DNA from 2 places in the Shewanella piezotolerans WP3 genome. Region 2 is predicted to be linked to the other one. Evidence: predicted binding sites of a transcription regulator. Region 2 holds the regulator's gene; the other holds the start of a gene.

Region 1 (7,407 bases), 1.5 Mb from region 2:
GCTTATGGATCACGCGATCTTTTGCGCTACGATTAACTCTTGCACCTAACTCTTGTATAAGCTGCGGCATCACTGCACGGCACTGCTCAAGTGTATGAATGTCTTTTGCCAATGTGGTTTCAACCCCCACAGACTTGCGTTCCCTATTTGGGGATATTGCTCGATTATCGATCCCTTTTGCCCTTTCTATTAATATTGCACCAAATTTTCCAAACCGCTCTAACAGCTTGTTTTGTGGGTATGCCTGAATGTCTGCGCAGGTGTTCAAACCAAGATCGGTTAGCTTTTTAGCAGTGACCTTACCGACACCGGGAATTTTGATTAATGGCAAGGTTTTTACAAATTCGTCTATTTGGTCTGGTCTCACAAGATACTGGCCGTTTGGCTTATTTAGATCAGAGGCTATCTTGGCAAGAAATTTTACCGGCGCTATCCCCGCCGATGCAGTGAGCCCCGTCTCGGCAAATATCTCCTCGCGGATCGCTTTAGCCATTAACGTTGCAGAGCCTTGGCAGTGGTCGCTTTCTGTGACGTCAAGATATGCTTCATCGAGTGACAATGGTTCAATCAAGTCAGTATAACGCTCAAACACCGCTCTAATTTGGCGAGAGACATCTTTATAGACCTGCATTCTACCAGGCACCAATATAAGATCAGGACAAAGCTTAAGGGCGTAACCTGATGCCATGGCTGAACGCACGCCAAATTTACGTGCCTCATAGTTACAAGTGCTTATCACACCACGGCGATCGCTCCTGCCACCCACTGCGATGGGTTTACCTTGTAACTCTGGAAAATCACGCATCTCTACTGCAGCGTAAAAGCAGTCCATGTCGACATGAATTATTTTTTGCAATCTTGAGCCCTCCGCAGAAGATGGTACTGTATATAAAAACAGTACTCAAGAAAAATTATTCCTCCAAGTCAGGCAACCGTCCATTGCCAGCCTTATTAATGTGGGCTAAAAATAAAAACGGAGCCAATCGGCTCCGTTTCAATCTAATAACCAACAGCAAATTGTTAGATTTTAAACTGCTTAATGTTACCTGACAGTGATTCAGTGACTCGGGCAAAGTCACCAAAGTTACGTGATAACTCTTCACTGGCTGCGAGTGAGTCATCAGAAAGCGCTCTAACATTCTCGACATTACAAGCCACTTCTTCGGCGACAACAGCTTGTTGACCTACAGCCGCTGAGATCTCAATGGTCTGCTGTTGAATCGCTTCAATGGCGCCAGTAATACTGTCCAGTGCCACTTCCACTTTTCCTGTCAATTCCTGGCCGATATTGGCCTGCTCAACGCCCGCCTCCATCACTTGCTCTGCCTCATTAGCATTTTGTTGTAGTGTTTGGATGATCTCTTGAATGTTTGCTGTTGAGTCTTGAGTACGTGATGCTAACGTTCTCACTTCATCTGCGACAACCGCGAATCCTCTGCCCTGCTCACCCGCTCTCGCCGCCTCAATCGCCGCGTTAAGCGCTAGCAAGTTAGTTTGCTCAGCAATACCACGGATGACATTAAGTACTTCGCCAATCTGCTCAGAGCGAGTTCTTAGCTGCTTGACAACCTTTGCAGCTTCAATCACTTGAGATGATAAAGACTGCATCCCTTGGCTGGCTTGTGCAACAATGGCACCGCCCTCAACCGACTCCGTTTGTGCCTTATCGGCAAAATCACTGGCACGTTGTGCACTCGCGGCCATCTCTTGGCTCGTATGCGCCATCTCAGTAGCCGCTGTTGCGACAGAGGCTATCTCCTCTTTTTGCTGTGCAACAGAGTTAAGCGCACGTTCACTGACCTCTGAAGCCGATGTCACACCTGTTTCCACTTCTAAAGTTAACTCACGAGTTTCTTGCAGCATGCCCTGAACTTTGGCGGCAAAGCGGTTAAACGCATCACCGAGTTTACCAAGCTCGTCTTCTCTATCCATTTGGATCCGTTTTGCTAAATCACTGTCGCCTTCAGCAATATCTTCCATCGCGGCGAGTAAACTATTGATCTGCTTTCTAAACGGTAGCAGCATGCCCCAAACGGTAACGCCAACAAATAGCATGATCAAACATGAAAGAAGAATTGAATTAATAATCGCATCAGTTACTGGCGCTTCAATGACCTCAGTGGGTAGCATAAAGGCCAAATGCCACTTCTGCTCTGGGAAATCACCGCCAACTTCGACGAAGCTAACCCGTTGAGGTTGCCCCTTAAAGGTGACCTCTGCAAAACCTGATGATTGTGACTGCATCTGTCTGCTTAACGCATTAAAGCCGCTGGTATCTTTAAACTGGCTATCGACTTTTGAAGCGTCTGAGCCAGGTGGAAATTTTTCAGTGAAGCCAGGGAAATAAACCAACTTGCCAGCATTGGTCACAAGAAAGGCTTGGCCCGCACCTTGATATTTAATTGGCGCTAACAACTCACTGCCTATGGTATCAATCAAGATATCCATCCCACCGATACCGATAAACCGCCCAGATTGATCTTTAACGACAGTTTTAACCGTTGCTGAAATTGAACCATCGTTAGCATCAACGGCTGGGTCGCCAACAAACATGCCGTCTTGATCTATGGCTTCTTGCCACCAAGGGCGTTTATTCGTGTAGTACTCGCTATCATTATAGCGACCATTAAGATCGAAATACTCAAAGGTATTAGCCGAGCCAAAGAAAACAGATTTGATGTCACTATCATGATCTGAGAAAAACTTAAAATACTCAACAATAGCGCTATATTGCTTATCGGATGATAGGTCGCCTAAGCGATTATTGTAATTAGCGAACCACTCCAAAACTGTTGGATCTGCAAAGACAGCGTGGATCAGCTGCCCTTTGGCGACAAAGTAGCTGCGTACCTCATTAGATTTAAGCTGAACAAGCCCGGTGAGATCACTATCAATTTGTTGACGCGTACTAGTGCTTTCATTCTTAACTAAGAACAATGCGACGATGGTAAACAATACCGCCAAAGCACCAACAATAGTCACAACCAGCTGCATACTTAGCGAGCGTTTAAACCAAAGCATCCTATATTCCTTTATAATTATTTTTTTCTAGGAATAATGAATTTAACAGAATTAACACAAGATTAAAGCACAAAATTCAACATTTGATCGCCGAGTTGTAAATCGAAAATTACATTAAAGGAAAAACGAAAGTTACGGCAGGTGATAGCTTCAACAGGCAAAGGCTTCGTTAGATTACTTAACTAGCAGTTGTTATTGCTGGCAGTGAAAAACGCTAATGACAAGGTTCAAGTATTGAAGAGGCTGATCAAGACTAGAAAAGAGTAGTCAACATTGAGAGTTCATCAGCAGAAAGGGCTGACTTGCTGCTATAAGTCGCTTGTGATGAAGAGAAAGCTCTATTATCTGACTCAGCTAACTCAAGCTGCTGCTCAAGCTTTCTTATTTTAGAAAGAAGACGCTCAATTATCAGCTGGTTATCGCTTTCATGAACGCTATTTTTCGCTGAAATAATCATAATCTCCCCTTCTTATCAACTAACCATCAAAAAATCACACTTGCGGACTTTAAGGTTAGTACAAATATCCATCGCCGCAATAAATTCTATGAATTATTTACAGCTTTATTATAGTAATCCTCCTTAGCTGAATATTAGCTGTATAAAGGCTGTCAAAATAAAAGCAATATCACTTTCTAAGCTTTAAAAAATGCCTTAAATGCAAAGAGCACCAACTGGTTCAAAGTGAGGTGCTCTAGCAAATATGGAAACGTCTAATAGATAGTGCAGAGCTAGCTAAACTGACTACATCTTACTTTGTAAGTAATTCTGCAGGCCAACTTTATCAATCAAACCTAGCTGCTTTTCGAGCCAGTACATATGATCAGACTCAGTCTCTTCTAGCAATACCTCTAAGATCTCACGGCTTTCGTAATCACTTTTTTCCTCACAAAGTGCAATAGCACTTCGCAAGTTATCAGCCACTTGATACTCATAGGCTAAATCGTTTCTAAGCATCTGCTCAGTATCTTTACCAATATTCAGCGGTTCGCGACTCGCAACATCAGGGGTCCCTTCAAGAAACAAAATTCGCTGAACCAGTTTTTTTGCATGTTCACGCTCATCATCTGATTCATGAGAGATCCGTTCATGCAGTTCATTTAACCCCCAGTCTTCGTACATTAAACCATGTACAAAATACTGGTCCATCGCAGACAGTTCACCAGTAAGCAATTTGTTTAGAGTGTCTATAACCTCTTTGTTACCTTTCATAATAGCCTCCGGTTAGTCCATTTTAGATTGTAAGTAGTTTTGAATACCTGTCAGCGTAATAAGCTCTAGCTGGGCTTCAAGCCAGTCCAAGTGCTCCTCTTCATCTTCCAACAGATCTTCTAAAATATCACGGCTAACATAATCTGCAGAATGCTCACAAAGTGCAATAGCCTCCCGTAGTAATACCAGCTCTTCTTCGAGCATGACTTTGTCGCATTCGAGCATCTCTTGGCTATGCTCACCAATGCGAATTTTCTCCAGCTGTTGTAGATTCGGCAACCCTTCAAGGAACAAGATCCGTTCAATGACCTTATCGGCATGCTTCATATCTTGAATGGATTTCTTGTAAGCTTTCTCATCAAGCTCTCCCAAGCCCCAATTCTTAAACATACGGGCATGGAGGAAGTATTGGTTAATGGCAGTCAGCTCGCTGGTCAGCACCTTATTAAGTTGGGCGATAACCTTAGGTTGTCCTTTCATTTGGTATTCCTTATTTGAAAATTGATCTATATCAACAAATACAGCCTAGAACAAAAAACAAGCAAATACAAATTAACCTTAGATTTCAACAATTTAGTAAAGATAATTATTATCATTACTACTACAGTTCTTAATTAGGGGTGAGCTTAGATAGTGCCAATATTTCTGCGTAAAAAGAGTAAATTACATCAGCTAGTTGTGAGGAGGGAAAATGCAGGCATTAGCTTAATGCTGTTAATTAGCTCAGAAAATGCTATCAAGCATTCATGCTAGGAATAAAAGATATAAAAAAGGCCCCTTAGAAAGGAGCCTTAATAACAGAGCCAATAGAAAGTTAGATGATTCGGTTCTGCTCTAACTTTTCACGACGTTCCTGTTCAGCCATTCTGGCTTTACGCTTATCACACGGATCATCACAATCACATGCTTTTTCAATTCCCAGTGCGCCTAGACCACCGCAGCTCCCTGCCACCTCTTTTTTCTTAACCAAATAACCGATCGACATTAAGAAGAAAAATGCTAGTAACACGACAAATGCCGCTATAAATGTGCTCATATTCGACTCCAACTACTGAGTAACGAAAGGTTTAAACGCTTCGCTATAGAAAACTTTAAAGCCTTCATCCTGCTTTTCTATAAGCATTATCGCAAGATGCTCACGATTAGCAAGTTCTAGTGATGCCTGCGTCCCCAAAACCATCATCGCCGTGGCATAGCCATCAGCGGCCATTGACTCTTCGTGCAGTACTGTCACCGAGGCTAATCGATGATTAATCGGATAACCGGTTCTCGGATCAATAAGATGAGAGAAGCGCTGACCATCCTCTTCATAATAGTTACGATAGTCACCAGATGTTGCCATAGCCATATTTTTAAGCGATATAATTTGCTGTGCATCGATAGCTTTGTCACTCGGTTGCTCTATGGCAATAACCCAAAGTGAACCATCGGGTTTGGTGCCACTTAAGCTAATTTCGCCGCCAATCTCAACTAAGTACCCTTGAGGCTGATATTTATCGAGTAATGCAGCGACTTTATCAACACCAAAGCCTTTTGCAATCGATGAAAGATCAACATACAGATCAGGGTTTTGCTTGCTCACTTTATTACCTGACAAAGACAAAGACTCAATGCCTGTGCGAGCTTTAGCCTCTGCAATCATCTCTGCTGTCGGCACAGTTGTAGGCCTTTTATCTGGACCAAAGCCCCAGAGATTGACTAGCGGTCCTAAAGTAATATCAAGCGCACCATCTGTTATTTTGTACAACTCAATCCCTTCGGCAATGACCTTAGCAGTATCTGGCGATACTTCCATCTGTGCATTGCGAGTCATCTGATTGAATAAAGATAGCTCGGAATTTGGACGATAAGTTGACATTTGATCGTTGACTTTCTCAAGTGCCAGATCAATTTCAGCTTGCAGCAATTGAACATCTGGCAGTGACTCGCTGTGCACAACTTTAATATGATAAGTTGTGCCCATAGTGTTACCAGACAGTGAAATTATTTCAGCAGGTTTACCACATCCTGAAATAAAAAAGGCTAACCCAACAAGGGCCAGCCAGTTTACTAAGGTCTTATACATATTGACCTAGATCTCCAATTAGAGAGAGGTTAGCCACCGAAGTCATCTAGTAAGATGTTTTCATCTTCGACACCAAGATCTTTAAGCATGCTAATAACAGCCGCGTTCATCATTGGTGGGCCACACATGTAGAACTCACAATCTTCTGGCGCTTCATGGTCACGTAGGTAGTTTTCGTACAATACGTTATGAATAAAGCCAGTGTAGCCGTCCCAATTATCTTCAGGCTGCGGATCAGACAGTGCTACATGCCACTGGAAGTTGTCATTATCAGCCGCTAAGCCATCAAAATCTTCTACATAGAACATTTCACGGCTAGAACGCGCGCCATACCAGAAACTCATCTTACGCTTAGAGTTAAGGCGCTTAAGTTGGTCGAAGATATGAGAACGCATTGGCGCCATACCAGCACCACCACCAACAAAGACCATTTCAGCGTCAGTATCTTTAGCAAAGAACTCACCAAATGGACCAGAGATAGTAACCTTATCACCAGCTTTGAGGCTAAAGATGTACGATGACATCTTACCACAAGGTAGAGATAGATTACGCGGCGGTGGAGATGCAATACGTACGTTAAGCATGATGATACCTTCCTCTAGAGGATAGTTCGCCATTGAATAAGCACGGATTGTTTCGTCGTCAACTTGAGATTCTAAGTTGAAGAAGCCAAAATGCTCCCAGTCACCACGGTACTCTGCAGGAATATCGTAATCTGCATATTTAACATGGTGCGCAGGTGCTTCAATCTGAATATAACCACCAGCACGGAAAGGTACCGAGTCGCCATCAGGAATTTGTAGCTTAAGCTCTTTAATGAAGGTTGCTTTGCTATCGTTAGAGATAACTTCACATTCCCACTTCTTAACACCAAAGATCTCTTCTTCAAGCTCAATTTCCATATCAGCTTTGACGTTTACCTGACAAGATAAACGGCAGCCCTCACGAGCCTCACCTTTGCTAATATGATCCATCTCAGTAGGAAGAATATCTCCGCCACCAGACTTAACGTGTACTTTACACTGGCCACAAGTACCACCGCCACCACATGCAGACGATACGAAAATACCGCTTTCTGCTAGTGCACCTAGTAGCTTGCCGCCTGCTGCAG
Region 2 (7,407 bases):
CAATAGTCAACACCATCACGACTGCGGCGACACCATGTAAAGCGGTATCAACCCCTGTATCGACATAATGGCATACTGAACAAACTCATAGGGAAATCTCACAACTGTGTATCGGCTGTGTAGTTTGCCTTTTTTGCCTTAGAGAACAATACAAGTGACACATAGATATCAATAAACCATGATTTATGATTCAATTAGCACACTTCCCCAATAGGTATCGCATCATGTTACTCAATACAGCCTTTATTCGCTCTTGCTATCTTTCGCCTGTATTTAAGGGGGTAGAAGCACACTACGGCTTAACGCCAGACACCCTTAAACTGCCGCAATTATTGCAGCAAGATCCAATGATGCTGATCCCTTTTACGGAAGTGTCACTCTGGTTAGAGCAGATTGAGCGACTGACTGGCGATGCTGACTATATGATGAAAATTCAGCAACATCTGACGTTATCTAGCCTTAAGGTTCCCGGCAATTGGTTTCTGAACGCACCAGACTTAGCAATATCATTTAGGCGTATTAATCATGGGGTAGCTAGCTTTCAGTCTGGCGCCAGTTATTACGCCCAACAATCAGGAAGAATATTGAAATGGTGTTACAGCAACTCTTTTGTCAAAGATCGAGCAAGAGCCCACGATTCATTGCGAGTGGCCCTGACATTATTTAACGCTATCAAGCACTATGCCGGAGATAACCACAGCCTCTTAAAGGTTCGTCTAAGTGGATCACCGATTAATCAGTCAGAAACCGAGGCCTTATTTGGCTGTGCTATTTCCTGGAATGCCCCCCAAACTGAGCTTTGGTTAGATATCGATGACCTTTTAGCATCCAATGGTGATTTTACTTATGTGCCAGAGCCTCTAAAAACTTCAATTCCCCTGTCGCAGCTTGAAAACTATCTCAATATGCCCCAGCCCACAGATACGCCAAAGGTACTTTACGAGATGGTAAACTATTCGCGTTGTTACGGTTTTCCCAATGTCGATACGGTTGCCGAACTTTTTGGGATCTCACGGCAGCAACTACAAAGACGCTTACAAAAACTGGGCTTTAGCTTTACCTATCTATCTGGGTATATTCTGTGTAATCAAGCAATCAAGTACATGCTGGAGGGAAAAGAACCAACCGAGATTGCATCACTATTAGGTTACGCTAATGCCCATAGCTTTAGCCGCTCTTTTGCCCGCTTTCGTCAACAAACACCAACTCAGTATTTGAAAAATCTAAAAAACAAAAAGCCTCTTTAAGAAGAGGCTTTTTGTTAATCGTTTCGAGTAGCAGTAATACCAATTGCATTAAGTATTTGGCCAGTTCAGAGCCCCTCAGTCTTTTCAATTCAAAGCGCATTGGTAAAGAAATGGTTATTCCCTTTTAAGCCAATGCAAAGCAGAAGTGGAAAGACTGAGGGGCTCACGTAGTGCGGCTGAGGTTAAACAAATTGGCAAACGCTGTATGCTTCGCTATGGGATTTGGATATAGAATAACTATTAGCTCAAATTCCACTACTTGCCTACAGCGTTTTGAATTCCCGCTGAATGGTCAAACTTTTAATGCAATTGGTATAACTTACCCGTATACAGGCAAAATCCCGGCCATTGCCAACAGGTGACAAGCTCCAGTGACAATACCAAAGACAATCACTATGACAACTAAAGGAGTACCACCTGGCACTCTAAAACCTTTACTTTCAGCAAAAATCTTACGTGACTTATAAGCCATCATAGCAGGCACTATTGCAGCCCAAATGGTAGCCGCTAATGCAGCAAAACCAATCGCAATTAGAAAGCCATTCGGGAATAAAATACCTAAAATAGTCGGTGGAATAAATGTTACTGCTGCTGTTTTTAAGCGACCTTGGCGAGATTCATCAAAACCAAACAGATCCGCAAGGTAATCAAATAAACCTAAGGTCACTCCTAAGAAAGATGAAGCCACAGCCAAGTTAGCGAATAGGGTTAACATGGTGTTTAACCAGTTACTAGCGATCACCTCAGACAATGCGCCGACCAATACGCCCATATTACCGCCTTGAGCAATGATATCGACAAATTGACTACGAGGAATATTACCCATAGTGGCAACTAACCAGCAGCTATAAATGACTAAGGCAATAAAGGTACCGATGAACAAAGCCTTGATAATGGTCTTTGGTTGGTTACCGTAATACTTCACCAAACTAGGCACATTACCGTGGTAACCAAAGCTGGCTAAACCAAATGGCAGTGCAGCCAATAGATATGGCGCATAGCTCGTTTCGCCATCAGGCACAAACAGCTTAGTAGTATCAACATCTATCAATAGATTACCGACGGCCAAGAAGAAGGTAATGATCATACCGCCAAGCATAATAGTGGTGATTCTATCTACGGCTTTAGTGCTGATGATAACGATGGTGGCCAATACCGCAGCGAACACCAATCCGGCAATACTTTGCGGTAAGCTAATACCAATACCTTCTAGACTGTGATTGACTATCGAGCTGCCGCCACTAATGTAAGCGTAGGTCAATATATACAATACAAAGGCAATCGATAATCCATTGACGATACGCCAAAATTGGCCGAGTGTGGTTTTAGTAAGAGTGTCAAAACTAGAACCAGGTTCAAAATGAAGATTAGTCTCTAGCAACATCAAGCCAGACACCAACATGCAAAACCATATGCCTAGTAACATTAACATCGAGTAGCCAAACCACATGCCTGCGCCCACTACAGGTAAGGAGAACATGCCCGCGCCAACGGTCGTGCCCGCAATAATCATTGCGCCGCCTAATAGTGATTTTCCTTCGGCCTTGTTTTTGGCCGCATTCATATGATTTGCCATTTAATCTTTTTGCTCCGCATTAACGCTATCAACAATCGTCTGTCTAACTGATGAACGCAGCAGCAAGTTAGCTCTATCTTTTATTCGCTTGATATCACTACAGCCTTCGCTATCGGTTAGATGACCTAACTCTTTTAATTTAACGCTTAGCGTAGCGTATAGCTTCTTGTCGTAGAACTCTGGTGCAGTAATACCGTGAAGTGCTCCCAGCCTTTGTGCCAGGCGATGGCTATCGCGCTCTAACTCAGAGCGCTCCATGTTAGGCTTCACCGCTAACAAGTTAAATAAGATAGCATAACGTTGCATAGTTTCGTCGATGGTGCCAGACAGCAATAGCAACTGATTCACTTTATCATCGGCAACTTCAAAATGACCATTTTCAATCACCAGCCCCTGCGCAACAAAGATATCTAAGATGCTATCTGCGTAGACCTTAGGATCTTCAATACCCATAAATAGTTCGGCTTGAAGCAACGGATAAAAGTCATTAACCACACAAACAACATCATCACGAGTGCAACGCTCTTTACGCAATAAACAGGCTGCGATCAGTGATGGCACCACCAATAGATGAATGATGTTATTACGATAATAAGTCATAGTGATCGCGATACTGTCATCAATGGAGATAATATCGCCAAGCGCATCACTTTCAATTTGAACCTTCTTCAGCTCAAGACCTTGAGAAACCAGATCTTTACCACTCCCCTCTGGGACTGAGGTGTACTCGGTATAAGGCAGCTCTTTTAGCAATGTAAGATAAAGGTCAAGTTGCTTTTCAAGCTGACTACGCTCTAGTGCATTTTGCTCTGATGCCAGTAATACCAAGCTCGTTAGCGTCACTGAACTGACTGCTGCCGCATCATTAATATTAGTCATCACTTGGCTAGCTAACGTATTCACAGCTGGCGTTAGCCAAGTTGGCTTTTGCTCAGGATCTTGGGCGATATCTTCACGCCAATTAGGCACTTCATCATTTAAGAAGTTGTGCAGCGTTATTGGCTTACCAAAGTTCACATAACCTTGGCCAAAGTTACCTAGCTTACGAATTGCACCAAATACCTGCCAGACAGATTCTTTCTTTTTCTTTTTACCGCTTAACTCTTTATGGTAAGTAGCCACTTCCATCACATGGTCATAACCCAAGTAAACGGGCACTAGTGTTACAGGGCGTTCAACACCACGCAAAACGCTATTAAGCGTCATCGCAATCATGCCTGTTTTAGGCGCCAATAAACGACCTGTACGTGAGCGTCCACCTTCAGTGAAGTACTCAACCGAATAACCTTTAGTAAATAGCTGATCTAAATACTCACGGAATACAGCGGTATAAAGCTTATTACCACGGAAACTACGACGGATAAAGAATGCGCCGCCACGACGGAACATTGGCCCTGCAGGCCAGAAGTTAAGATTAATACCAGCAGCAATATGCGGCGGCACCATACCTTGATAATAGAGAATATATGAGATTAACAAGTAGTCCATGTGACTACGGTGACACGGCACATAAACTATTTCATGGCCATCATGGTGTAGCTGACGGATCTGCTCCGCACCTTTGATGTTGATTCCTTTATAAAGCTTATTCCACAGCCAAGTTAGAAAACGCTCGGCTATACGTACCAAGCTGTCTGAGTAGTCAGCTGCGACTTCATCAAGATATTCCATTGCTTTGGCACGAGCTTCAGTTTCTGAAATTTTCTTGCTGGCCGCTTCCTCTTTTATCGCCTTAGTAATCGAATCAGATTTAAGCAAAGCATGGAAAAGTGCTTGTCTCTTAGGGAGCTGAGGGCCGGTCATCACTTTACGTTGGCGCTGAAAGTGAACTCGAGCTACGCGCGCTAGTTTTTGGGCGATACGCTTATCTGTACCGTGTTCATCCGCCATATAGCGCAATGACACCGCGTTAGAAAACTGGACGAAGTTATGACGACCAAGAAATAGGATCATCAAACACTTACGTAACCAAGTTGGATTTTGACGTTCCAAAACCGCCGCGCGCATAGTGTCATCTTCTTTACCTGGGGTGCGTCCCCAGTAAAGGCTGACCGGTACCAATTGAATATCTAATTCAGCATTTTGCTTATGCACACTCAACAGACGTTTAAAACAGTGTAGATACTGCTCAGCACTTTCCCGCTCGCCAAATAGAGGTTTGCTACCTTCAAGGCAAACAACACGCGGCGCACTCACGCCATTGACCTCTAAGTCATCATAAGGGCTTGGAAGTCCTAGCGTCCCGGTCATTTCACTTAAAGCCGCGATGTCACTCACGGATTCTGTTTTCATGACATATACGAGTGGCTTGCTTGGATCGAGATTGAGATCATCAAAAGGATCATGAGGTACCACAATAGTGTGTACCAACTTTTTCTGGATCCAGCGTAAAGATTTAAACCAAAGAGAGTCTTTTTTCGACATGATTCGCTTGCAGTGTTAGTCGCTTCTAATAACCCCGTAGAATACCAGAATTTTCGACGATTTGTGCAATTGCTTTACAATCCGCACCTGAAGTTACTGTGTATTTATAGAACAATGACTTAGTTGCAGTTAAGTGTATTAGCTCTAGAGTCGAATGATTCCCCCATCCAGTCTGCCGTCGCACAGCCCAACATTTAAAGCAACGGCATATAAATGTAAATTTAACTTATGCTTACATTAATTTGGTTAATACTTGCACTGATTAAATTACTGTATATACTAACAGGTACTGTATAGAAAAACAGGTTCAACCATGAGACCACTTACACCGCGCCAAGCAGAAATTTTAGAGTTGATTAAACGAAACATTTCAGACACAGGTATGCCACCGACTCGTGCTGAAATAGCGAGACGTTTAGGCTTTAAGTCTGCCAATGCCGCTGAAGAGCATTTAAAAGCACTGGCTAAAAAGGGGTGTATTGAGATCATACCGGGAACCTCTAGAGGTATTCGGCTCACTCAAGAGGAACCGGAAGAGGTCGAACTCGGCTTACCTTTAATTGGTCAAGTTGCTGCAGGTGAGCCGATCCTCGCCCAAGAGCATGTTGAACAACACTATAAAGTTGACCCTGCCATGTTCCGCCCTTCTGCTGATTTTCTACTGCGAGTCCGAGGTGACAGTATGAAGGATATTGGCATACTCGAAGGTGATCTATTAGCCGTGCATAAAAGTCAGCAAGCACGTAACGGCCAAGTAGTCGTTGCTCGAGTGGAAGATGACGTAACCGTTAAGCGCTTTGAAAAGAAAGGTAATAAGGTCTTTCTACATGCTGAAAATGAAGAATATTCACCAATAGAAGTAGATCTAGCGAACCAGAGCTTAAGCATTGAAGGGCTAGCAGTTGGCGTGATCCGCAATGGAGATTGGCAATGAACAAATTATTAGGTGTTAGCCCTCGTCACCCTGGTCTTTGGCAAGATATTCCAGCCTCTACCATGACGAAAAAAGCAGTTGTAGATATAGAAACGATGGTATCTCACACTCAAGGGCGCAATGAGCTAACAAAGATTAGCGCTCAGTTGGCTCAATTGAGTCAGCAGGGGCGCTGGATCGTATTGATTAGCCCACCTAATATTGGTTATAAGCAAATGCTAGCATCGGCTGGTGTGCGCATGGATAGAATTTTATTGGTGCATGCTAAAGATGAAATCGAAACTCTTTGGGCAATGGAAAAAGCGCTAACAAGCGGCACATCGAGTGCGGTAATTACTTGGGCAAATAGCCTAGATGCGCGCGATAATAGACGCTTACAGTTAGTGGCCAAAAGTGCACAAGCATTAGGTATAGTGATTGAAAATGCGAACGCTCACTTACCTGATAGCGCAATAAACACACAGGATGATAGGTGTAATCAAGGCTCTTTATTTAGTTCAATGCATTAAGCAGTTATTTCTATTACAGTTCTAAGCTCTCTCCATGAGAGCTTTTTTATTTCACTTATGAGTGAAATTAGTCAAAAAGTGATCTTGATCAATATTTCAACACCAAGTAGGGTAGGAACTGATAACAACGATATTTTTGTTATATCCGAGCGATTTAGTCGTCGGTCTTTATGTACGGACTGTAGATCCTTTTAGAGTATATGAAGACTGAGATCGGCCTGATATATTTCAGCCGTAGGTGCCAAAGTGGTTACACTAACCAGTAGATAGATACTGGAAATTACAAAAGTCATATCGATAGTCGACACATAATATAACGACACGATAGACACGCCACTCGTGCACTTTGAAGTCATCGTTGCTTTTTTGGGAACTGAAGAGTTTACATAGAGCAGAGACTTACTGTGTGACTCTTCTTTGTCTTGTTGACAGAGGAGAAGTCTAGTGAAGCAATTGTTGTATTGTGTGTTGGCGCTAATATTTACGCCTGCACTTTTTGCATCAGAAATGCCACTTAATATGACAGAAGGCGTGACGGCGATCAGTGAACAGGTTTATAGCCTTCACATGATCATCCTTTACATCTGTTGTGCTATTGGCTTAGTTGTTTTTGGCGTGATGATTTATGCCATGATCAACCACCGCAAATCAAAAGGCGCAGTCGCCGCCAACTTTCATGAAAGTACTAAAGTCGAAATATTATGGACTGTAGTGCCT

Evidence for each region. Region 2 encodes LexA, which represses DNA repair genes until DNA is damaged. Its sites were predicted from a motif close to TACTGTATNNNNATACAGTA; they were not measured.
Region 1: dinB (DNA polymerase IV) is a predicted target of LexA. The motif match lies at 881-900, and genes of this name have one in related genera.

Annotation. Positions count from the first base shown of each region.
Region 1 covers NC_011566.1:1,175,220-1,182,626, reverse strand. Annotated here, with positions in the region: gene dinB (DNA polymerase IV) at 1-856, opposite strand, end outside; gene SWP_RS05200 (methyl-accepting chemotaxis protein) at 1,021-3,021, opposite strand; gene SWP_RS05195 (hypothetical protein) at 3,275-3,478, opposite strand; gene bfr (bacterioferritin) at 3,764-4,231, opposite strand; gene bfr (bacterioferritin) at 4,244-4,711, opposite strand; gene nqrM ((Na+)-NQR maturation NqrM) at 5,046-5,267, opposite strand; gene SWP_RS05175 (FAD:protein FMN transferase) at 5,280-6,296, opposite strand; gene nqrF (NADH:ubiquinone reductase (Na(+)-transporting) subunit F) at 6,326-7,407, opposite strand, start outside.
Region 2 covers NC_011566.1:5,044,359-5,051,765, forward strand. Annotated here, with positions in the region: partial or broken gene SWP_RS21380 (MFS transporter) at 1-89, opposite strand, end outside; gene SWP_RS21385 (AraC family transcriptional regulator) at 225-1,247, shown strand; gene mtr (tryptophan permease) at 1,567-2,823, opposite strand; gene plsB (glycerol-3-phosphate 1-O-acyltransferase PlsB) at 2,824-5,247, opposite strand; gene lexA (transcriptional repressor LexA) at 5,561-6,181, shown strand; gene SWP_RS21405 (cell division inhibitor SulA) at 6,178-6,690, shown strand; gene coxB (cytochrome c oxidase subunit II) at 7,135-7,407, shown strand, end outside.